DNA from 3 places in the Weissella ceti genome. Region 3 is predicted to be linked to each of the others. Evidence: predicted binding sites of a transcription regulator. Region 3 holds the regulator's gene; each other region holds the start of a gene.
The links. Region 3 encodes HrcA, which represses chaperone genes, less so after heat shock. Its sites were predicted from a motif close to TTAGCACTCNNNNNNNNNGAGTGCTAA; they were not measured.
Positions count from the first base shown of each region.

Region 1 (8,469 bases), 170 kb from region 3:
CTTGGATCATATCAACCCAAGTGTCATCAGCGGCATTGTATCCAATACCTGGTGTTTGTTCCTTCAACTTGTTAACGATAACTGATCCTTCAAGTCCTGCGTTTTCAGCAATTTGACGCACAGGTTCTTCAAGGGCACGCTTAACAATGTTGATACCAGTTTGTACATCACCAGTTTCTTCAAGCTTAGCAACTGATTCAATAGCGTTTACCAAAGCAGTTCCACCACCTGGTACGAACCCTTCTTCCACAGCAGCACGTGTCGCATTCAACGCATCTTCGATACGGTACTTACGTTCCTTCAATTCTGTTTCAGTCGCTGCACCAACGTTGATTACTGCAACTCCACCAGCCAACTTAGCTAGACGTTCTTGTAGCTTTTCACGATCAAAGTCTGATGTTGTTTCGCTAATTTGCTTCTTCAACATTTCAACACGTTCGGCGATAGCATCCTTAGATCCAGCACCTTCAACGATTGTTGTTGCATCCTTTGTCACGTTAACCTTCGCTGCTTGTCCCAATTGAGCCAAAGTTGCATCCTTCAAACCTAGTCCTAGGTCATCAGTAATCACAGTTCCACCAGTTAGGATAGCGATATCAGCCAACAATTCCTTACGACGGTCACCAAAGCCTGGTGCCTTAGCCGCAACAACGTTGAATGTTCCACGCATCTTGTTCAAGACCAAAGTTGGCAAAGCTTCACCTGCAATGTCATCAGCGATGATGAACAATGCACGTCCTTGTTCCACAACATTTTGCAACAATGGCAAGATGTCTTGGATGTTGTTGATCTTCTTGTCAGTAATCAAGATATATGGATTTTCAAGGGCAGCTTCCATCTTGTTTTCGTCAGTTACCATGTATTGTGACAAGTAACCACGGTCGAATTGCATTCCTTCAACAACATCTAGAGTTGTTTCAATTCCCTTTGATTCTTCAATTGTGATAACACCATCGTTACCAACCTTGTCCATTGCTTCCGCAATCAAGTCACCAACTTCAGCATTTGCGGCTGAGATTGAGGCAACTTGTGCCACTTCATCCTTAGATGAAACAGTCTTTGACATCGCGTGCAATGAGTCTACAGCGGCCGCAGTCGCTGTTTCAATTCCACGACGAATTCCAACGGGGTTCGCACCAGCAGTTACGTTCTTCATACCTTCGTTAACAATTGCTTGTGCCAACACAGTTGCAGTTGTTGTTCCGTCACCAGCGATGTCGTTTGTCTTTGAAGCCACTTCCGCAACCAACTTGGCTCCCATATCTTCAAAGTGGTCTTCTAGTTCAATTGCCTTCGCAATTGTCACACCATCGTTAGTAATTGTAGGTGCACCGTAGGCTTGTTCCAACACAACGTTACGTCCCTTAGGACCAATTGTTGTCTTAACTGTATTAGCCAACTTGTCTACACCAGCTTGCATCTTTGAACGTGCATCTTCAGAAAACTTAATATCTTTAGCCATTTCGTACTCCCTCTTTTTCTTTTAATTTATCGTTTTAATCGCTTAATTTAATGGTTGCTTACATCACACCGATGATGTCTTTAGCATGTAGGACCAATAGTTCTTCACCATCAACCGTAATCTTAGTTCCGGCATATTGGTCGTACAATACTTCATCACCCACTGAAATTCCTTGTGGGGCAACTAATTCACCCATCGTTTGTTCTGAAACAGCAACAACCGTTCCAACAATTGACTTTTCTTGTGCATTAGATGCTAGCAAGATTCCACCGACTGCTTGTTCTGTTTCTTGCATGACACGCAAGACAACACGATCTCCTAAAGGCTTTAACATAAATGATGTCCTCCACAAATTTTATTTTAGCACTCTGTATATCCAAGTGCCAATTTCAACATAACTATCATACCATAATTCAAAAAAATAAAAAAGCATCACACGCTAATCGTGTGATGCCATTTAAAAATTTAAATTAAAAATCTTCAAGCTCGATAGACACATCTGTCCATCGTTCTTCTAATTCTTTATTTTGCTCACCCAATTGAGCACTTTCCTCAGAAAGTTGCGTCAATTGATAAACATCTTGTGCCAATTCAGGCGCGTTCATTTCCACTTCAATTTCAGACAAACGTTCATCAATCGTAGCCATTTGCTTTTCAATATCCGCTAGTTCACGTTCCAACTTACGTTGGGCCTTTTGACGTTCCTTACGTTCTTGATTACTCAAAACTGCTTCAGAAGGTGTGTCTTCAACAGCTTGTTCTGTTTCTTCTTGTTTAGCTGCGACACGCTTCTCTAGGTAATAATCATAGTCACCATCAAAGAATGTTGTGCCATCCGCAGTTAATTCAATCACTTCAGATGCAACTGAGTTAATGAAGTATCGGTCGTGGGAAACAAAGAAAATTGTTCCATTGTATTCATTCAAGGCCGTTTCCAATACTTCACGAGAATCAATGTCCAAGTGATTTGTTGGTTCGTCCAGGATCAAACAGTTCGCTTTTTCAAGTGATAACTTAGTTAGCAATAGACGCGCACGTTCACCACCAGATAAAGCTGAAACTTTCTTATCAACTGCTTCACCACTAAACATGAATGAACCCAAAATTGTACGTACATCTTTTTCTGGCATGGTTGGATGTTCATCCCAAATCGTGTTGATAACCGTCTTCGTTTCATCAAGAACTTGTTGTTCTTGGTCATAGTAACCAACCGTTACACTTGAACCAATCTTCATCGTTCCACCTAGTAATGGTAAACGATCCAACAAAGTCTTAATCAACGTAGACTTTCCGACTCCATTTGGTCCAACCAGCGCCACGGCGTGTTGCTTATCAATTTCAAGATTTACATTTTCAGCCAAAATGTTATCCATTCCGTAACCAACTTTTCCATCAAACATACGAATGACTTCATTACCAGATTCTTCGGCTGCAGAGAAAGTAATACGTGCTACCCCAGATTCATTTTGCGGCGCTTCAATCTTTTCCATACGTTCCAATTGCTTACGACGTGACTTGGCACGATTAGATGTTGAAGAACGCACAATATTCTTTTGTACGAAATCTTCCAACTTCGCAATTTCTTCTTGTTGCTTATCGTAAGCTTGTTGTTCACCCAAAATCTTTTGGGCTTTCAATTCCATGAACTTACTGTAGTTTCCAACATAATGATCTAGCTTCCCAGAGTGCATATCGTAAATTTCATTTACAACACGGTCCAAGAAGTAACGGTCGTGGGAAACAACCAATAGTGCACCACTGTAGTTTTGGAGATATTGTTCCAACCAAGCTAATGTTTCCATATCCAAATGGTTAGTCGGTTCGTCTAAAATCAACAAATCAGGTGTTTCTAACAATTGTTTTGCAATCGCCAAACGCGTACGTTGTCCACCAGATAGTGAATCAATCTTACGGTCATAGAATGATTCATCAAAACCAAATCCATGCAAGACACTACGAATTGTTGCTTCGTAACCGTATCCGTTCTTTTCTTTAAAGTCATATTGCATTTGATCATAATCACTCAAAAGCCGTTGGTAAGCATCCCCTTCGTAATCAGTCACATTTGCCATCTCTGTTTCAACAGCACGCATCTTTGCTTCCAATTGCACAACATCTTCAAAGACTTCACGCATTTCATTGTAAACAGATAGTGTTGAATCTAGTCCTGAGTTCTGCGCCAGGTAAGCCATACGCAGTCCCTTTTTACGAGAAATCTCACCTTCATCAGGGGTAGTTTCTCCTGTAATCATCTTCAACAAAGTTGACTTACCCGCTCCATTACGACCGACTAACCCAACACGTCCTTTATCTTGAATTTGCATCGAAAGATGCTCAAAGAATGTCACACCGCTGAATCGGCGTGTTACATCACTTGCTTGTAAAATAATCATGTTTTTATCCTATTTATCTTTTCTTATCTTGTATCTGTACTTTTAATTGTTGTTGGCACGCATGATGGCATGACGTACTTCAGATACAAAATACAACGATCCAGTTACGATCGTCACGTCTGCATCCCCAACAGTCATGTCTAATGCTTCTTGCCAACTATTTTGCCATGCTAAGCGTTCATGTTCGAATGGTAGCTCAGACATCGCTTGGCGTGCACCAGGCGCTACAAAAGGTACAACAGTCACACGAATGTTATTTTCGGATAACAACTTCTCTAGCATTTGTTGAAAGTTCTTATCCGCCAAGGCACTAAAAATCACATTAATATGCTTATCAGCATAATTAACGCGTAGTGTTTCAACTAAGGCCTCAATCCCTGCTACATTATGTGCCCCATCCACAATGATTAATGGATTGGTTTGTACAGTTTCAAAGCGGGCTGGCCACGTAACGTGACTCAGCCCATCTTGTATGATTTTATTGGCAACATCTATCCCTAAGGTAGGCGCAACTGTTAAAACAGTTGTAATAGCTACCGCAGCGTTATTAATTTGATACTTACCTTGTAAACTCAATTGCACGATGACATCATGACCTAACCCTGTGTAGTGTAGCCCATCTACTTTTTGTGTCATGTTAAAATCTTGTCCATTAACCAATAAAGCACTATGACGTTCATTAACAGTCTCTGTCACGACTGCCATTGCTTCATCTGGTAATAGTCCCACAATCACAGGGCGTTCAGCTTGAATAATATCTGCCTTTTGTGTCGTAATTTCAGTTAAAGTATCACCTAATACATGCATATGGTCATAAGAAACTGAGGTAATAACTGATGCTAGCTTATCTGGAATAAATTGCGTACTATCCCACATTCCCCCTATGCCGACTTCCAAAATCACAATATCCATTGGACGTAGACGGAAATACATAAACATCAATGTGGTCACAACTTCAAACTCAGTTAGTTCGAAACCAGGATGTTGCGCATCTTGCGCTTCAACTAGTGGCGCTAACTCTTGCATCAAAGTTAGCAAGATATCATCAGGAATTTGTCCGGCGTTATCTTGGATGCGTTCATTAAATCTTTCAATAAACGGTGAGCTAAACAAACCAACTTGTAAACCAGAAGCACGTAAAATTCCTGCCATCATTTGACTCGTTGATCCTTTTCCATTTGTGCCCGTCACATGAATATATTTTTGTTCTTGTTCAGGATGATCAAGCGTCGCCAAAATAAGCGCCAAACGATCAAACGTTGGCGTTTTAGTCCATTTATGGCGCCCGTGAATAAAGGCGATGGCTTGGTCATAGGTCTCAATCATTAGCTCACTCATCTCATTTTTAATACATCAATCGTATCATGAATAGCCTTAAACCTAAATGCCTAATGTCTTGATTACAATTTGATATGAAGACAACAAAAAAGCGCAGACTATCAATGATAGTCTGCGCTTTATTTGTTATTAATTATCCGCGAGCAGCTTCAAGTTCTGTCAAACGAGCTTGTGTAGCAGCCAACTTAGTTTCCCAGTCAGCAAGCTTTTCACGTTCAGCCGCAACAACGGCTTCAGGCGCTGAACCAACGAACTTTTCGTTGTTCAACTTACCAGTACTACGCTTAACTTCACCCGCAAACTTCTTTGCTTCACCTTCAAGACGAGCAATTTCTTCTTCAATGTCAATCAATTCTGCAAGAGGCACGTAGATTTGTGCTCCTGAGATAACTTGTGACATGGCCAAAGCTGGCGCTTCAATTTGAGCACCAATTTCAAGTGTCTTAGGCTTTACAAAACGGTTGATGTAATCTGCATTTTCTTCGAAAATACGTTGTAGATTTTCATCTTCAGTTTGAATCAAGATGTCAATTTCAGTAGACATTGGTGCATTCGCTTCTGTACGGATAGTACGAACCGCAGTAATCAAGTCTACCAAGCTTTGGAAGTCAGCTTCCGCAACTTCATCAGCCAATTCAGCATGTACTTCTGGGTATGCAGCTGAAGTCAATGAGTCTTCAGTTGGCATAGGCATATCCAAGTAGATAGCTTCTGTAACGAATGGCATGATTGGGTGTAGCAAACGCAATGTTTGGTCAAGCACGTAAGCAAGAACTTGTTGTACAGTCTTCTTAGCTTCTGCGTCATCCCCATTCAAAGTTTGCTTAGTCATTTCGATGTACCAGTCAGCAAAGTCGTTCCAGATGAAGTTGTACAATGTACGTCCAGCTTCTCCGAATTCGAACTTTTCGAAATTCTTTGTGACGTTTTCGATTGTTGTGTTCAAACGTGACAAGATCCAACGATCAGCCAATGACAAAGCTGCACGGTCTTCTGGCAACTTCGCTTCAGTATCTGCATCCAAGTTCATGATAACGTAACGAGACGCATTCCAGATCTTGTTGATGAAGTTCCATGAAGCATCCATCTTAGTGTATGAGAAACGTACGTCTAGCCCTGGAGTTGATCCAGTTGCCAAGAACCAACGCAATGCATCGGCTCCGTACTTTTCAATCACGTCCATTGGGTCGATTCCGTTACCCAATGACTTAGACATCTTACGACCGTCTTCGTCACGGATCAAACCGTGAATCAACACATTGTTAAATGGACGACGTCCAGTGAATTCCTTTGATTGGAACATCATACGTGATACCCAGAAGAAGATGATGTCGTATCCAGTTACCAAAGTATTAGTTGGGAAGTAACGGTTAAAGTCATCCGCTTCTTCATCTGGCCAACCCATTGTTGAAAATGGCCATAGCGCTGATGAGAACCAAGTGTCCAAAACGTCGTTGTCTTGTTCCCAGTTTTCGATATCTTCAGGCGCATCCATACCAACGTACATTTCCCCAGTAGTCTTGTGGTACCAAGCTGGGATTTGGTGTCCCCACCATAGTTGACGTGAGATAACCCAATCGTGAATGTCTTCCATCCAGCGTGTGAATGTATCTTCGAAACGTGATGGATAGAAGTCAACGCGGTCTTCACCTTGTTGCATAGCCAAAGCTTGTTCAGCCAAAGGCTTCATCTTAACGAACCATTGTGTTGATAGACGAGATTCAACTGGCACACCAGTACGTTCTGAGTGACCAACTGAGTGTGTGATTGGTTCAATTTCTAGCATGTAGTCACCAGCTTGCAAATCAGCTGAGATGGCTTCACGCGCTTCGAAACGATCCATTCCTTCGTACTTACCAGCACGTTCGTTCATTGACGCATCATCGTTCATTGTGTTGATACGTTCTAGATCGTGACGGTTACCAACGGCAAAGTCGTTAGGGTCGTGGGCTGGTGTAATCTTCACCATTCCTGATCCAAATTCTGGGTCAACGTATTCGTCAGCGATAATTGGAATTTGACGACCAACCAATGGCACTGTTACCAATTGACCAACAAGAGCCTTATAACGTTCGTCACTTGGGTGAACGGCAATCGCAACGTCACCAAACATTGTTTCCGGACGTGTTGTCGCGATTTCAATGTAGTTCTTACCATCGTAAGATACCCCTTCTTCAACGAATGGGTACTTCACATGGTAGAAGGCACCTTCATCATCTTCGTGGATAACTTCGATATCTGACAAAGCCGTACGGGCCTTTGGATCCCAGTTGATGATGTATTCACCACGGTAGATCAAGTCCTTTTCGTACAATGTCACAAAGACCTTACGCACAGCATCTGACAAACCTTCGTCCAATGTGAAACGTTCACGTTCGTAATCCAAAGAAAGACCAAGCTTTCCCCATTGTTCGTGGATTGTTTCAGCGTATTCGTTCTTCCAATCCCAAACTTGTTCAACGAACTTTTCACGACCTAGATCGTAACGTGAAATCCCTTCACCAGCCAAACGTTGTTCAACCTTAGCTTGTGTTGCGATTCCAGCGTGGTCCATTCCAGGCAACCACAATGTGTCAAATCCTTGCATACGCTTTTGACGGATCAACATGTCTTGCAAAGTTGTGTCCCAGGCGTGTCCTAGGTGCAACTTTCCAGTAACGTTAGGTGGTGGAATAACGATTGAGTAAGGACGAGCCTTATCGTTACTACTTGGGGCAAAGCGGTTGTCAGCCAACCACTTTTCATAGCGACCCGCTTCAACGGACGTCGCGTCATATTTACCAGGCATTTCAATTTCACGCATTGGTATTCTCCTTTTGGGTTATCAATTATCAACAATATTTAAAGCAAATAAAAAGCCCCGATCATGTATAAAAATATACATAATCAGGGCGATTGGATTCGCGGTACCACCTGAAATTAGGAAAAATCCTATCTCATTAGAACTTAACGCGTTCACACGTCATCAACTACAAAATCAAGTTCATTGATGAGGCCCACTAGGTACTACGATGCTATCTTAATGATGTGCTTTCACTATCCACATTCGCTGAAACATTAATTTGATAACATCGCCTCTAGTGCATTGCTATTCCATCATTTTAAGTCTTTTAGCCCTAAAAATCAAGTTAGCCCATAATCATTTTCGCAGCACCGACCAATAGGTAGATACCGTAAGCCATCACGATAAATCCAGATACAATGTTGACCCAGACGAAAGCTTTCTTTGTTAGCTTTGTCTTGAACAAGTTCACAATCAACGTGATGAATGTGAAC
Region 1 covers NZ_CP074441.1:1,143,819-1,152,287, forward strand. The annotation lists gene groL (chaperonin GroEL) at 1-1,462, opposite strand, end outside; gene KHQ31_RS05975 (co-chaperone GroES) at 1,521-1,796, opposite strand; gene KHQ31_RS05980 (ABC-F family ATP-binding cassette domain-containing protein) at 1,933-3,855, opposite strand; gene KHQ31_RS05985 (bifunctional folylpolyglutamate synthase/dihydrofolate synthase) at 3,898-5,181, opposite strand; gene KHQ31_RS05990 (valine--tRNA ligase) at 5,327-7,996, opposite strand; gene KHQ31_RS05995 (LysE/ArgO family amino acid transporter) at 8,322-8,469, opposite strand, start outside.
Region 1: the regulator HrcA is predicted to act here: its motif matches at 1,823-1,849, upstream of KHQ31_RS05975 (co-chaperone GroES).

Region 2 (8,469 bases), 270 kb from region 3:
CGGTATGGTCCGTATTCTCCTGGATTAGCTGGTGATTCGTCCCAGTCTAGCCCCAACCATGCCAAGTTGTCCAATTGTGAACGTTCACCTTCCGCAATGTTACGTGCTTGGTCAGTATCTTCGATACGGATAACAAATTCACCCTTGTTGTGGCGAGCAAATAGCCAGTTGAACAAGGCTGTACGGGCGTTACCAATGTGTAGGTGCCCAGTTGGTGATGGTGCGTATCGAACACGAATCTTCTTTTCTGTTTGTTCAGTCATGATTGACCCTCTCTTTTAATAAATCTGTACCTTTAAATATACATGTGTCAGGGCTATGTTTCAAGTTATCAATCTAGTCCTAAACGCAATGCATCAGCTAATGTTTTAACGCCAACAACCTCAATACCACCGACCTTATCCTTGGCTGTTAGACCTGACATCGGCACGAAAACACGCTTGAAGCCCAATGTCTGTGCTTCAACGATTCGGTCATGCAAACGTGGCACACGACGAATTTCTCCCGTCAGTCCAATTTCACCGACAAAGGCATCGCCTGGACGCGTCCCCTTATCGCGGTAACTAGATGCAATCGCCATAGCAATCGCAAGGTCAATCGCTGGTTCATCCAGTCGAACTCCACCCGCTGCACGGACATATGCATCTTGGTTTTGTAGTAATAAGTTGGCGCGCTTTTCAAGTACCGCCATTAATACTGATACACGATTGCGGTCAATACCCGCAGCCGTACGTTGTGCATTTCCAAATACCGTCGGTGTCACCAATGCCTGTAATTCAACAAGCACAGGACGTGTTCCTTCTAAAGCAACGACCACGGCAGATCCACTAGCATCTTCCAAACGTTCTTCTAGGAACATTTGTGAAGGATTCGCAACTTCCGCTAATCCTTCATGTTCCATTTCAAAGACACCTAATTCATTGGTTGAGCCAAAACGATTTTTAACTGCACGTAATAGACGGAAACTACGTTGGTTGTCACCTTCAAAATACAAAACGGTATCAACCATGTGTTCCAAAATCTTTGGTCCCGCAATGTTACCTTCTTTGGTCACGTGCCCCACGATGAAGATTGTCACACCATTAGTCTTTGCAATCTGCAACAATTCCGCAGTTGTTTCACGAATTTGTGCCACTGAACCAACACTTGATTGTACGTCGGGTTCTTGCATCGTTTGAATTGAATCAATAACGACCAAATCCGGCTTTAATTCATCAATCGCTTTACGAATTTGACTCATGTCAGTTTCGGGATATAGGTAGAAGTCCGCATCACCTTGAACACCAAGACGCTCGGCACGTAACTTGATTTGTGACGCACTTTCTTCACCAGAAACGTACAGTACTTTTTGGCCAGCATTAGCCAATGAACCAGAAACTTGTAGCAACAATGTTGACTTACCAATCCCTGGATCACCACCAATCAAGACTAGTGAACCTGGTACGATTCCACCACCTAAGACACGATCAAATTCATTTGAATTAGACGTGACACGTAGTGTTTCTTCTATATTAATATCTGCTAGCTTTTCGAACTTCGCAATTTCACCTGCCAAATTAACACGTGACTTACGATCTGCCTTTTCAGGTTGTTGAACTTCTTCGACCAATGTGCCCCATGCCCCACAGCTTGGACAACGTCCCATGTAACGTTGTGATACTGCGCCACAGTTTGAACACACGAATTGCGTTTTAACTTTAGCCATTTATGCCTCGCTTCTTACGCTTGGCCGGAACTCCCAAAGCCTCCGACACGCGCATCTTTCTTATCATTCATATCATCATCAGTGACCAAGAATGGCATGAAAATACCTTGTGCGATACGTTCACCCTTCTTAACATGTACATCCAAAATACCAAAGTTTGTCATTTGAATGAAAATTTCACCTTCGTTCTTTGGATTGTCAACGTAATCCGCATCAATAACGCCAACCCCGTTTGGCACTAGCAAACGACGCTTCAATGGGTTTGATGAACGGTTCGCAATCATCAAGAATTCATTTTCAGGCATGTAGGCCTTAATTCCTGTTGGAATCAATACTGGCTTCAACGCACTTTGCGCTTGATCAGCTTCAGTAGCCAGTAGGCTACGCTTTTGACGAAGCAACTTGATAGCGTGCATCAAAGGGCTCTTCCAAATTGAAGGGACCACAAAGTCTTCAGCTGCTTCAAAGTCATATCCTGCAGCTTGTTGTGTTGCACGAACTGGTAAGTTCAAGTTCGCATCCTTGTACTTTGTAACGATTGCAAATTTACGTGTCATTATGTTCTCCACCTTATTGTCTTAAGTAATACTCTCTATTATACATGAAAATGAGAAGTCCGAATTATCTTCGTCCGCCTCATTTTAGATCATTATTTCACTTCTAATGCTTGATAGTCTGGCGTTTTGGCAAACACCTTTTTCGCAAATGAGCAAGTAGGCTTTAATTGGACATGTTGTGCTCGTGCTAAACGAACAACTTCCGCCAACAATTGATTCGCAATTCCTTGACCACGTAAGCTTTCATCCACAAATGTATGATCAATATCCCAAATTGTTCCTTCGTCGTTAGCTGGGAAAGTAATCTTAGCTTTCACTTCACCATCAACACTGTAAGAAATCATACCCTCTTCATATTGAAAATTCATTTTAAATACCTCGTGGCATAATCGTTCCAACAAAATCAGGTAACCACGTGTCTGCCAATGTCTTTATTGCAACTTCCCCCGCTAATAAATCAACCGTTAGATAGCGAGACCCACCAATGTAAACTCCCGCATTAATAACTAAATCGCCTGACTTCCAGTACATCACATCCTTAGGCATAATGTCTTGTAGTTCAATCAAAGTCAACGCGTTTAATTGATCCTCCAATTTACTTGGAAAACCACGCCCCATTGATTGGTTGTACACATATTGAATTAAACCAGCCACATCAAATCCTGTTTTAGGTTGATTACCTTGCATCTTATACGGTAGTCCTTCAACTTCTGAGGCTACTTCTAAAAGATTACGGCTACTACGTGCAATAATTAACTTCATTAATTCTTGTTCAATATAGTTCGAATTTCCACCACGTTGAATTTGTGATGACAAAATTTGTAAATGTTCTTCTCCGGTTGGTGCGATGAACGTAATCTTACTATCAATGTTCCCATAGTCATCCATATGGATGGCAACACCTGGTTCAATACTAAATGGCATATGCTACTCCTTCAAAAGGTTTAAGTGTAAAAAAAGAAGGGTCCGCACGAGACGGAACCCTTCATTTCATTTATAAACTTAAGATTAACGGATGAATGTTACTCCGGCAGTTGAGATAGTACGTGTGTTGTATGCCTTACCAGCGTAGTTACCTTCTGAGATAGTCATCATTCCACCGTTTACTGATTCAACGTAAGCAACGTGACCAAGGGGTCCGGCACCTTGTTGTCCAGCAGCGAATACGGCTACTGATCCAGCAGTTGCAGTTCCGCTGATTGTACGTCCAGCAGCTGCGGCTGAGCTAACCCATTGGTTGGCGTTTCCCCAGAAGCTACCAACGAATGATGCACGGTCGTATACGTATGCAGTACATTGACCAGCCATGTAGGCGTTTCCTGAACGTCCTGTAACAGGAGCTGAAACTTCCTTAGTTGCAGCAGGTGTTTCGATAGTCTTGTTTTCAGCGGCTACAGAAACGTTTGTGTTAACTTCAGTTTCAACTGGAGCTTCAACAGTTACAGGTGCAGCAGCTACTTCAGCAGGTGCTTGTTCTGCTTGCTTAACTTCAACTTCTTCCTTAACTTCAGCAACAACTTCCTTTTGTTCGTCAGTCAAAGTCAAGTCCTTAGCAGCCTTACCAGTGATAACTAGCTTGTCTCCTGCCCAGATCTTGTTAGCGTCCTTGATGTTGTTTGATGAAACCAAGTCTTCAACAGTTGCATCGTATTCAATAGCAAGTTGTGACAAAGTGTCACCTGACTTGATAGTGATCTTTGAGTCAGCTGATCCCATTGCTGATGATCCAGCCATCAATACAGCCGCACCCGCAGTAGCCAACAACATGTTCTTTACAGTAGTATTCATAAGATTTAAATCTCCCAGTGATTTTTGTTTATTTGCTTGTTTTTTTAATTTGTTTTAATTTCTAACTTAAATTACAAGACTTAGTATATGCATTGGGTTTTTCAGGAACATACCATAATCATGAACATTCATTTACGCTTATTTTACAGGAATGTTTCAAAGAACTTTTGATATTTAAACAAAAATCCGCTCTAAATACTGATACATCAACGTTCCTACTTATTTTGAACGTTTTTATAGCTCATTTATCTTCTATAAATAAGAGTTTATATGACATATTATATTTCTTCATAATTAAAAAAAGGCCACCAATGCGGTGGCCTTTTCCTATTTCAAATGAATTACTCAGTTAAATCATGTGCTTCTTTGGCAATTTCATCTAACTCAGCAGCTTTTTCAGCTTCTTTCTTGTCTTGCTTCATTTCTTTTGTTGCTTCCTTTTCCTTATTAGGATCAGTTTCTGCAACAATCACGATTTCGTCATCACGTACTTCTGCACGCAAGTCCTTTACTTGTGGATTATCTAGATAGAAGTCGGCAATTTGATCTTCTAGTTGATCTTGGATTACACGACGTAGTGGACGTGCACCCATAGCTGGGTCGTAACCTAAGTCAACCAACTTTTGCTTTGTTTGATCTGTAATATCGATGTGTAGCCCCTTCAATGCAATTGCATGGTTCATACCATCCAACATAAGGTCTACAATGCTTAGCAAGTCTTCCTTACTCAAAGCACTAAATTCAACAATCGCATCAAAACGGTTCAAGAATTCAGGCTTAAAGTATGGTGCTAATCGTGTCATCAAATCAGTCTTCTCTTCATCTGTGTTATCAAAGCCAGCTTGCCCGGCATTTGATGTCATGATAATGATCGTGTCCTTAAATGAGACAACATGCCCTTGTGCGTCAGTCAAACGACCATCGTCCAAGATTTGTAGGAACATATTCATTACATCTGGGTGAGCCTTTTCAACCTCATCCAAAAGGATTAATGAGTATGGGTGGCGACGAACAGCTTCAGTCAATTGACCGGCCTCTTCGTAACCAACATATCCAGCTGGTGCCCCAATCAACTTAGAAACAGAATGCTTTTCCATGTACTCTGACATGTCGAAACGAATCATGTTTTCGTCAGTTCCAAACAATTCCTTAGCTAATTGCTTAGCTGTTTCAGTCTTACCAACTCCAGTAGGTCCAGCAAATAGGAAGCTTCCAATTGGACGACCAGACTTGTTGAAGCCGACACGGTTACGACGAATTGCGCGTGCAACACGTTCAGTTGCTTCATCTTGTCCAATAACATGTGCTGCTAAATCCTTATCCAAGTTCTTCAATTGAGCTTGTTCAGATTCAGCTAATTCACCAACCGGAATACCAGTCTTTTGTTCCACGACCTTTTCAATGTCACGCTTTGTAACAGTCAAAGCTGCATCAGTTTGGCGCTTTTGACTATTCAATGACTCTAATTGAAGTGTCAATTGGTTAACTTGATCCTTCCAGTGAGTTGCCTGTTCGAAGTCTTCAGCGTTTACGGCTTCAATCTTCTTGTTATCGGCAATTTGAATTTGCTTTTCAATTTCCTTAGGATCACCGACCTTCACAGCTAAGTTCTTAACTGATCCAGCTTCGTCCATCAAATCAATCGCCTTGTCTGGCAAATAACGATCAGTAATGTAACGGTTTGATAGATCTACCGCAGCTTCCAATGCGCCATCTGAATACTTTACCTTGTGATAATCAGCATAGCGTGGAGCCAAGCCCTTCAAAATCATCGTGGCTTCTTCAGTAGTGGGTTCGTTAACCATTACTGGTTGGAAACGACGAGCAATCGCACCATCCTTTTCAATTTGACGGTATTCATTCAAAGTCGTTGCTCCTAGCAATTGAAAATCACCACGAGCCAAAGCTGGCTTCAAAATGTTTCCGGCATCCATAGAACCTTCGCCAGTTCCACCAGCACCCATAATTTCGTGAATTTCATCAATAAATAGGATTACGTCTTGGCGTTGTGAAACTTCATCCATCAACTTTTGCATACGCTCTTCAAACTCTCCACGTACACCAGTTCCTTGAACAAGTGAGACAACGTCCAAACGAATAACTTCCTTATTTTGTAGCTTAGCTGGTACCTTAGCGCTAACGATGGCTTGTGACAAACCTTCGACAACCGCTGTCTTACCAACACCAGGTTCACCAATTAATACTGGGTTGTTCTTACTACGACGATTCAAAATTTCAATCGTACGTTGAATTTCATCGTCACGGCCAATCACGGGATCAAAGTTTCCACGACGAGCTTCCTCGGTCATGTTAATTCCATATTGGTCTAGTAGTCCTTGTTCTTGTTGCGGAACCTGTTGTTGGCTTCGCATTTGTTGTTGTCGCATTTGTTGTTGCTGAGGTTGTTGACGAGACATGCGTTGTTGACGCGCAAGGTCATCATTCATCATTCGAAAAATATCGTCAAAATCTGAGAATCCAAAATTGTCTTGTGCCATAGTAACATCCTCCATATTCAATTTTAATATTTATTACTTTAACTATTTTTGTTTGGAGTTATCTCTACTAACTCCATGTCTATATATTAGCACTCACTATATGTAAGTTCAAGTGTTTTTAGAAACCTTTTTAACAAAACCGTAACAAAAATGAAATAAAAAACACAAAAAAACCTTTAACCATGCTTGATTAAAGGGTTTTAACCTACTTAAAGGTTTATAAATTCAGTTTTAACTAATCATTCATAGCCACAACATGTTTACCATATTGTCCATTATTAGCTGTTTGTGCTAGTGCATCTGCGATATTTTCAACTGTTAGTCCGTTAAATACATGACCAACATACGGTGTCAAAACTTGTTCTGCACTTAATTGAGCCGCAATTTGTAATGCCTTTCCTTGTTCTGCCATCTTCTCTTCTATAGAAGCTTTGGCAAACATGAATTCCCAATCAATCGATACAGCCTTGTTTTTTACCAATCCAATATCAACAGGTTCAGCGGGTGCCACAATCATGCCAATATGTCCAAATGGTTCAATAATTTCAGCTACGCGTGCAAAGTGACGCGTTGGTTCATGTAAAACAGCAATATATGAGATATTGGTCCAACCAGCATTTTGAATACTTTCTGCGTAATCTTCATAGTGATCAACCACTAAATCAGCACCATTATCACGTACCATCTCCTGGCTTGCTAAACTTGAAGCTGTCGCAATCACTTGCATCCCCATCCATTTAGCTAATTGTGTCATCACACGCCCAACTGCGCCTGATCCATTCACGATTAATAATGTTTCACCTGCGGCACCACCTGGTGAAAACATTAGTCCAAACTTATCAGTCAGCAGCTCATAGGCTGTTAAAAAAGTTAGTGGCATAGTTGCGGCTTCTTCATCTGTTAGATTTTGTGGTGCTAACGCGATTAATTCTTCACGCACAATTTGCTTTTGCGCAAAACTACCATCACGTGTGACATCGCCACTATAGAAGACGCGATCCCCCGGTTGAAATGCTTGTACCTCGTCCCCAACGGAAATAACAATTCCCACAGCGTCGTAACCTAAGATTTTCCCCACTTCCGCAACTTCACGTTGCTTCATATCTACTGGGTTAACGCCGGCTGCCTTAACGTTAATTAGGACATCATGTGTGCCTAATTCTACTAACTCATATTCATTCTCAACTAATTGACCATCTTCGGTTGTGCGAATGGCCATATTCATATATCCCATGTGTGATTTCTCCCTTTTTTCGTAACAATGATTTATATGTATTCTACCAAACAATCTCCCCATATTAATTTACAATTCTTAAAACCAGACAAACGCCGTTTTTCAAATGTTTTAAATAAACGAATTTATTTGCTATATTTCAAAATTAATCCTTTCTTTTTTTTTCGACAGGTGTACAATATGGTTATCAAATACTTAGATTATCTAATGACAAGGAGTACTGAAATATGTCTGATACACAACAATACGGGGCTGACTTAATTGTCGACAGCCTAAACAACCACGGCGTTGATTTGATTTTTGGAATCCCCGGTGCAAAGATCGACCGTCTATTCGAACGACTAGAACACCCTGAAGAAGGCGCTGTTTCTCCGGAACTAGTTGTTGTTCGTCACGAACAAAACGCAGCCTTCATGGCACAAGGATTTGCACGTATCACACGTAAGCCAGGGGCCATGATTGCAACTTCAGGACCTGGTGTTGGTAACCTTGTTACTGGATTGATGACAGCTACTGCTGAAGGTGACCCTGTCTTGGCAATTGGTGGACAAGTACCACGTAAGGACCTTTACCGTCTAACACACCAAAGCACAGACTCTGTATCTATCTTTAAGCCAGTTACAAACTACTCTGTGGAAGTTCAAGACCCTGAAAACATTTCAGAAATCTTGTCTAATGCATTCGTTG
Region 2 covers NZ_CP074441.1:1,247,758-1,256,226, forward strand. The annotation lists gene gltX (glutamate--tRNA ligase) at 1-263, opposite strand, end outside; gene radA (DNA repair protein RadA) at 332-1,705, opposite strand; gene KHQ31_RS06480 (dCTP deaminase/dUTPase family protein) at 1,720-2,262, opposite strand; gene KHQ31_RS06485 (GNAT family N-acetyltransferase) at 2,355-2,630, opposite strand; gene KHQ31_RS06490 (NlpC/P60 family protein) at 2,632-3,186, opposite strand; gene KHQ31_RS06495 (COG3942 and LysM peptidoglycan-binding domain-containing protein) at 3,271-4,050, opposite strand; gene KHQ31_RS06500 (ATP-dependent Clp protease ATP-binding subunit) at 4,392-6,548, opposite strand; gene KHQ31_RS06505 (alcohol dehydrogenase catalytic domain-containing protein) at 6,784-7,782, opposite strand; gene alsS (acetolactate synthase AlsS) at 8,010-8,469, shown strand, end outside.
Region 2: the regulator HrcA is predicted to act here: its motif matches at 6,635-6,661, upstream of KHQ31_RS06500 (ATP-dependent Clp protease ATP-binding subunit).

Region 3 (8,469 bases):
ATTTTTACAGAAGCGGTTGAGCAAATTCGTATTAACGAATTACCAAATATTGCTTTTGAATATTGGTTTATTGACGATGGATCATCTGATTCAACGTTAGCAGAATTACGTAAGTTACAAGCAGAAATGCCAGACCAGGTACACTATGTATCATTCTCACGTAATTTTGGGAAAGAAGCAGCGTTGTATGCTGGTCTTCAAAAAGCAACAGGTGATTATGTTGCTGTCATGGACGTTGATCTACAAGATCCGCCTGAGCTATTGCCAGAAATGGTCGCAGGCGTTGCGTCAGGAGAATACGATTGTGTGGGAACACGTCGTACAACCCGTGATGGTGAACCGCCAATTCGTACGTTCTTTAGTAAGATGTTTTACAAATTGATCAATCGTATTTCTTCAACGCATATTGTTGAAGGTGCACGTGATTACCGTGTTATGTCCCGCCAAGTGGTGGAAGCTTTGTTGAGCATGACGGAGTATAATCGTTTCTCTAAGGGGATGTTTAGCTGGGTTGGGTTCAATACAAAGTATCTTGAATTCAAGAATAAGGACCGTGTGGCCGGAGAGACATCATGGTCTTTCTGGAGTCTGTTGAAGTATTCAATTGAAGGAATTGTCAACTTTTCACAGGCACCTTTGGTACTTGTTTCCGTTCTTGGCTTGCTTTCATGTATCGGTGCAGCTATCGGAAGTATTTTCTTAGTTGCTCGTACATTGTTTACATCAGCGACGGTGGTGTCTGGCTGGACATCAATGATTGTTATTATCCTGTTTATGGGTGGTATTCAATTACTAAGTATCGGGATAGTGGGGCGTTATATTTCAAACATTTATTTGGAAGTGAAGAAGCGACCAGTCTATCTTTCAAAAGAAGAACGTTAATTAATGATTTCATTAAAAATCTCTCAAAACGAGTCATATGGTTTTGGGAGATTTTTTTACAGAGAGGATAAACCTATGAAGATTTTAGTTGCGGCCCATAAGCCGTACCAAATGCCAGATGATCCTATTTACCAACCGGTGTATGTTGGTGCAGCGCTTAAGGAAAATATGCCTGAAGGGTATATTGGTGATGATACTGGGAAGAACATGTCACCTATGAATGCACATTTTAATGAATTAACAGCACTATATTGGGCTAAGTACAATTTGCAAGATGAAGACATTCTGGGGTTGATGCATTATCGTCGTTATTTTGGTCGTAAGGCGTCACATTCGTTGACAGATGTTTTGTCAGGAGAAGAAATTCGTAAGGCGTTAACAGAAGTAGATGTTTTGGTGCCCAAAGCACGTAATTACTTTATTGAAGATCAACAAACACATTATTTCAACGCACATGAACATCTACCATTTCAAGTTATGAAGGATGTTATTGGGACAGCGTTTCCGGAATATAGTGATGCATTCGAGCAAGTATGTCGTTCACCTAAAGCACACCTATTTAACATGCAAATGATGAAACAAGCGGATTTTCAGTCGTTTACTGATTTTGTCTTTGGTGTATTAGAAAAGGTCGAACCAAAGATTCCATATCGGGAATATGAAGGACAAGAAAGCCGTGTATTTGGTTTCTTGTCAGAATATCTATTAGACACGTGGATGATCACTAATCATAAAACATTCCGTGAATATCCGCTGGTTACTACAGAAAAAACGAATTGGCTTGATAAAGGTTCAGCGTTTTTGATCCGAAAGTTTACTAAGAAAAAAAATAAAAAGACTCACTTTTAAGTTTCGTGCAACACAACGGTAATTTTAGCCGTTTCTTGTAAAGTAGATGTCATTAACAAATAAGGAGCAGATATGTTAAACTGGAAACTGTTTGTTATGTACAATTTTAGTTAAATTAAATATAGGGTAGATGTGTTAGGCGAAATGAGTATGAAGATCAAAAGCTTACTGTTAGTAGGGCTTTCTGTAGGGATTATGGGACTAATCCATTCGGACGATGCGCAAGCAAGTTCACCATGGGTAAACATTACGGATAAGTCAGTACCGCGAACAGATTTTGTGGATATTTCGTCACATAATGGTGTTCCAACGGTTGCTGAATTTAAAATTATGAAGAGCTATGGTGTGAAAGGGGTAATGGTTAAGCTTACCGAGGCGACTAGTTACCGTAACCCATATGCTGCAAGTCAAATTGCCAATGCTAAAGCAGCTGGTATGCGAATTGGTGGGTACCACTATAGCTGGTATGCTAATCCTGCCCAAGCCCGTATTGAAGGTCAATATTTTGCGCAATTTGCAAAAGAACTAGGGCTTTCAAAGAATACACCGATGGCAGACGATCTAGAAGAACCATCAATGATTTCTGTGAACTCCAACGGGCGTGTGAATGCTAATGTTGCAGCGTTCCGTTCAGGAGTAGCATCAAAGGGTTACACAAACAACGTTTTGTATACCTACGCGTCATATTCAACACAAACGAATTTGAATCAAGATGCATATGGTAAGCGCAAAATCTGGATGGCCTCATACCCATTTACTCCAAGTAAACAATATCTTTGGCACACTGATTTAGGTATGTGGCAATTTAACAGTAATATGCATTTCCCTAATGTTCGTGGAACTTTTGATGCGAATATTGACTATACTGGGGTCATGACACCAGCAAAGCCAAAACCAAAGCCTGTTAAAAAGGTCAACCCAACAACGCTTAAGAAGCAAATGAAGTTCAATCAAAAGAATCGTACAGATGGCTTGTATGCACAAGCGCCTTACGGTTATGGTGGTGCTAAGTTCGTCGGACGTCCTAAGCATGGCGCGGTTGTGAATGTTGAAAAACAAGAAAAGGCAAGTAACGGAGTTATCTGGTACTACGGAAAGGTTAACGGGCAATACGCTTGGTTTGATGCCAAGAGTGTTGTGAATGTTCCTAAAAAGCGTGTCGTAATCAAGACAGTGGTAAGTAATCAAACAACACGTCGAGATGGGTTGTTCGTTAATGCACCATATGGTCAAAAGAATGCTCAATTTGTCGGACGCATGCCACATAACGTTAAAATTGAAGTAGAAAAGCAAAAGACAACTGCAAGCAAGGTTCTTTGGTACTACGGTAAGGTGAACGGTAAGTATGTATGGTTTGATGCGACTGCTGTGGCGGGACCCGTTAAGCTAAATACACAAAATGTGAATAAGACATATGTAAGTCGTCAATTTGGTCGTAAAGATGGTATGTATATGTACACACCATTTGGATATCGTGATGCTAAATACGCAGGTCGTATGCCAAACAATGTACGTATTTATGTTGATAAGAAGTTAACAACATCAAATAATGTTGTTTGGTACTATGGTCAGGTTAACGGCAAGTACGTATGGTTTGATTCAAAGGCGGTTGTAGCACCAAGTAACTTAAAGACAACGCCAGTCAATAAAACATATGTAACGAGTCAATTTGGTCGTAAGGATGGTATGTACATGTACACGCCATTTGGATATAGTGATGCTCATTATGCAGGTCGTATGCCTAACGATGTGCGTGTTTACGTCGATAAGAAGTTTACAACGTCAAATAATGTTGTTTGGTACTATGGTCAAGTTAATGGCAAGTATGTGTGGTTTGACTCAAAGGCTGTAGTTGCACCAAGTAACTTAAAGACAACACCAGTTAATAAGACCTATGTAACTAATCAAGCTGGACGTAAGGATGGTATGTATGTGAATGCACCATTCCAATATCGTGATGCCAAGTATGCTGGACGTGTACCAAATAATCGTGCAATTCTAGTTGAAAAGAAATTCACTGATGCAAAGAAGGTTGTTTGGTACTATGGTAAGGTTAACGGATACTATGTTTGGGTTGATTCACGAAGTGTGAAAGCTCAAGCGGTTGCCCCTGTTAAGAAGGCCGCTCCTAAAAAAGTAGTTAAAAAGACAACACCAAAGAAGGTAGTTAAGAAGGCTCCAGCCAAGAAAACTGCTAGTGTATTAGATTTAGAAAAAGTTAATGCGCAACAAGTAGATGCCGATTTTGTCTTCAATCAAGCTAAGCGTCAGGATGATCTTTACAAGTTCTCACCACGCGGTGAAGCTGGATCAGAAAAGTTACGTAAAGCTGTTGATGGTGAAGTTGTACATGTGATTGGTCAATTCGTTGCCGAAGATGACACGATTTGGTACAACACAGAAATTAATGGTGAATCAGTTTGGTTTGAAGCTAAGGCTGGTCGTCTAGACGTTTAAAATTAAAAACAAGAAATGCAGTCTATCAGTCGATAGGCTGTTTTTTTGTGGTGGTGTTAGCACTCTGAAAAAAGGAGTGCTAAAAAGGTTGACAAAGAACTAAAAGGCATGTAATATAGTCGTTGTTAGCAAGAGGTATACGAGAGTGCTAACCAAGGAGGTGTATTATGTTAGCTGAAAGGCAAGCATTGATTTTGAAGGAAATTATTCGAAATTACGTTGATACGGGTAAGGCGGTCGGTTCGAAAGTCTTAGTCGAAGAACTACAGTTAAATGTTAGTTCAGCAACGGTTCGAAATGATATGGCTGTGTTAGAACGGTTAGGTTTCATTGAAAAAGAACATACATCTTCTGGTCGTGTGCCAGCGCAAGCGGGATATCGCCATTATGTCAATGTGTTAATGGCTGGTAATCAAGGAGCAGGGCAGATTGCTGATGCGATGCAACGAGCATTTTCACGAAACTTTCAACAAGTGGATGATGTGCTTGAAAGTGCCGCGGATGAATTGGCGACGCTAACTGGTTACACAGTGATGGCATTGAAGCCTGATTCTCGTGAGAATCGATTATCAGGTTTCCGACTTGTTCCATTAGATGGACAACAAGTCATGGCGATTATCGTAACGAATGATGGTGAGGTAACAAGCCAGAGTTTCCGCATACCTGCGGATATGGATCTACATGAGTTAGATAACATGGTGCAATATATTAACCAAACATTAGTTAACCAATTAGTTAGCGATGTCTTGGCAACGATTGCTAGTGATTATCCAATGAAGACAGATCGCGTTATCCGTACGCCGGTTGCGTTCTTGCAAATGTTTGGTGATGTGTTGGCACGAACAGTTCGCGATAAAGTTGTTATCGGAGGTCGTTTGAATATGTTGGACTTCTCAGATGAAGTGAGTCCACAGAATGTTAAGCGAATCTATGAACTGATTGAGTCACCAAAAGCCATGCGACGATTGGTTAATTATATGCCTGGTCAGGTTGCTGTGCATATCGGATCAGAAAATGATCAATCATTGTTGCAACAGTACAGTCTGCTGTCGACAACATTTGATGTACCCGGCCATGGGTTAGGTGCATTAGCGTTGATTGGACCGATGGCGATGAAGTATGGTGAGTCTGTACATGCATTGGAGTCGTTCCGAGAAGGCGTTCAAGCGCAAATGCGCGAATATTATTAAAATTGATATGGAAAAGAGGTGTTGAGATGACTGAACAACAACATGAAAACGTTGAAGAAGTTGAAGTAGCAGATTCGACAGTAGAAGAAGTTGCTGAAGCTGAAACATTGGAAAATGCAGAAGCGGTCGAAGAAGCAGTTGATGAAATTGCTGAATTGAAGGCGCAACTAGCTGATGCTGAAGAAAAGCTCCTGCGTAATCAAGCGGAAGCACAAAACATGAAGGCGCGTTTGGCAAAAGAACAAGCCCAATCATTGAAGTATGCTAATCAAAAGCTAGCGACAGATATCTTGCCTGCCTTAGATAATTTGGAACGTGCGCTTCAAGTTGAAACAAACGACGAAGCAGCCCAACAAATTAAGACGGGGGTGGATATGGTATTGAAGACTTTGGTTGATACAATGGCTGCCCATGAAATTGTGGCTGTTGGTGAAGTTGGTGGTGAATTTGATCCGAACCAACACCAAGCAATTCAATCTGTACCTGCTGATGATGATCACCCAGCTGATACAATTGCCCAAGTTATGCAAAAGGGTTACGTATTGAAGGATCGTGTGATTCGTCCAGCCATGGTAGCTGTTTACAGCTAAGTTGAATCATTAGATTCATTTATGAACGAAATAAAACAAACATTAAATTAACAATTAAAAGGAGACTATCATTATGTCAAAGATTATTGGTATTGATTTAGGAACTACAAACTCAGCCGTTGCCGTGATGGAAGGTGATGCTGCTAAGATTATTACAAACCCAAATGGTGGTCGTACAACACCATCTGTTGTGTCATTCAAGAATGATGAAATTCTAGTTGGGGACACTGCTAAGCGTCAAGCGATTACAAACCCAGACACAATTGCATCAATCAAGTCACACATGGGTGAAGCTGGTTACAAGGTTTCTGTTGCTGGTAAGGACTACTCACCACAAGAAATCTCAGCTTTGATTTTGCAATACCTAAAGGGTTACGCAGAAGACTACTTGGGTGAAAAGGTAGAAAAGGCTGTTATTACAGTACCTGCTTACTTTAACGACGCCCAACGTCAAGCAACTAAGGACGCTGGTAAGATTGCCGGTCTTGAAGTTGAACGTATCATCAACGAACCAACAGCCGCTGCCTTGGCATACGGTATGGAAAACGATGAAAAGGACGAAAAGATCCTAGTTTACGATTTGGGTGGTGGAACATTTGACGTTTCTATCCTTGAATTGGGAGACGGTGTCTTCGAAGTATTGTCAACTAACGGTGACACTCACCTTGGTGGTGACGACTTTGACCAAAAGATCATCGATTGGATTGCTGAAGAATTCAAGAAGGATAACGGTGTAGACTTGCGCGACGATAAGTTGGCCCTACAACGTTTGAAGGATGCTGCTGAAACTGCTAAGAAGACTTTGTCATCATCAACTGAAGCACAAATCGACTTGCCATTTATTACAGCAACTGATGCTGGTCCATTGCACGTTCAATTGACTTTGTCACGTAGCCAATTCAACCAAATGACTGCTGACTTGGTTGCGCGTGCCGAAGCACCTGTTAAGAATGCTTTGAAGGACGCTGGATTGTCAATGAACGACATCGACCGTGTTATCTTGAACGGTGGATCAACTCGTATCCCTGCAGTTCAAGAATCAGTTAAGAAGTTGACTGGTAAGGAACCTGATCACTCAATCAACCCTGACGAAGCTGTTGCCCTTGGTGCAGCCGTACAAGGTGGAGTTATCACTGGTGAAGTTAAGGACGTTGTTTTGCTTGACGTTACACCATTGTCACTTGGTATTGAAACAATGGGTGGGGTCTTCACTAAGTTGATCGACCGTAACACAACTATTCCAACATCAAAGTCACAAACATTCTCAACAGCCGCTGACAACCAACCAGCCGTAGACATCCACGTGCTACAAGGTGAACGTTCAATGGCCGCTGATAACAAGACTTTGGGACAATTCCAATTGACTGACATTCCTGCTGCACCACGTGGTGTGCCACAAATCGAAGTTACTTTCGACATTGACCGTAACGGAATCGTTTCTGTTTCAGCTAAGGATCTTGGAACTAACAAGGAACAAAAGATTACTATCCAAAGCTCAGGTTCATTGTCAGAAGATGAAATCGAACGCATGATGGAAGATGCTAAGGCCAACGAAGAAGCCGACAAGAAGCGTAAGGAAGAAGTTGACTTGCGTAACGAAGTTGACCAATTGATCTTTAGCACTGAAAAGACTCTTGAAGAAGTCGGTGATAAGGTTGCCGAAGACGAAAAGAAGACTGTTTCAGATGCCGTTGAAGAATTGAAGGCTGCTAAGGAAGCTGACAACTTGGACGACATGAAGACTAAGAAGGAAGCTTTGGAAAAGGTTGCCCAAGAAATGGCAATGAAGCTTTACCAACAAGCAGCGCCTGAAGCTGATGCACAACAAGGTGCAGCAACTGATGACGGAACTGTTGATGGTGACTTTGAAGACGTATCAGATAACAAGTAATCGATTTTAAACACATCTAACGAGGTTTCGACCTCGTTTTGTGCTATTATCGAAAGATGTTAAGTTAAATGGAAAGGTATCGTGATGAATAATAATGAATATTATGACGTCCTAGGCGTAGCCAAAGATGCATCGCAAGATGAAATCAAGAAGGCTTACCGAAAGAAGTCAAAGCAATATCACCCCGACATCAACCATGACGCTGGTGCGGAAGAGAAGTATAAAGAAATCCAAGAAGCCTACGAAACACTAGGGGATGAGCAAAAGCGTGCCATGTATAACCAATATGGTAAGGCTGGTGCTAACCAAGGTGGCTTCGGTGGTGGTCAAGGCGGTGGCTTTGGAGGCTTCGGTGGTTTCGGTGATGCATCTGACTTGGGAGATATCTTCGAACAAATGTTCGGTGGTGGTTTCTCAGCAGATCCAAACCGTCCACGTAAGGGACGTGACTTGCAATACCGTATGAATCTTTCATTCGAAGAAGCGGTATTTGGTAAGGAAACGACCATTTCATTCTCTCGCTTGAACGACCTAGGTCAACAAGAAAAGAAGGAATTGAAGGTTACTGTGCCAGCTGGTGTTGAGAACGGACAACAAATGCGTTTGTCTG
Region 3 covers NZ_CP074441.1:973,352-981,820, reverse strand. The annotation lists gene KHQ31_RS05135 (glycosyltransferase family 2 protein) at 1-882, shown strand, start outside; gene KHQ31_RS05130 (DUF4422 domain-containing protein) at 958-1,731, shown strand; gene KHQ31_RS05125 (GH25 family lysozyme) at 1,882-4,188, shown strand; gene hrcA (heat-inducible transcriptional repressor HrcA) at 4,356-5,378, shown strand; gene grpE (nucleotide exchange factor GrpE) at 5,405-5,968, shown strand; gene dnaK (molecular chaperone DnaK) at 6,042-7,859, shown strand; gene KHQ31_RS05105 (DnaJ C-terminal domain-containing protein) at 7,944-8,469, shown strand, end outside.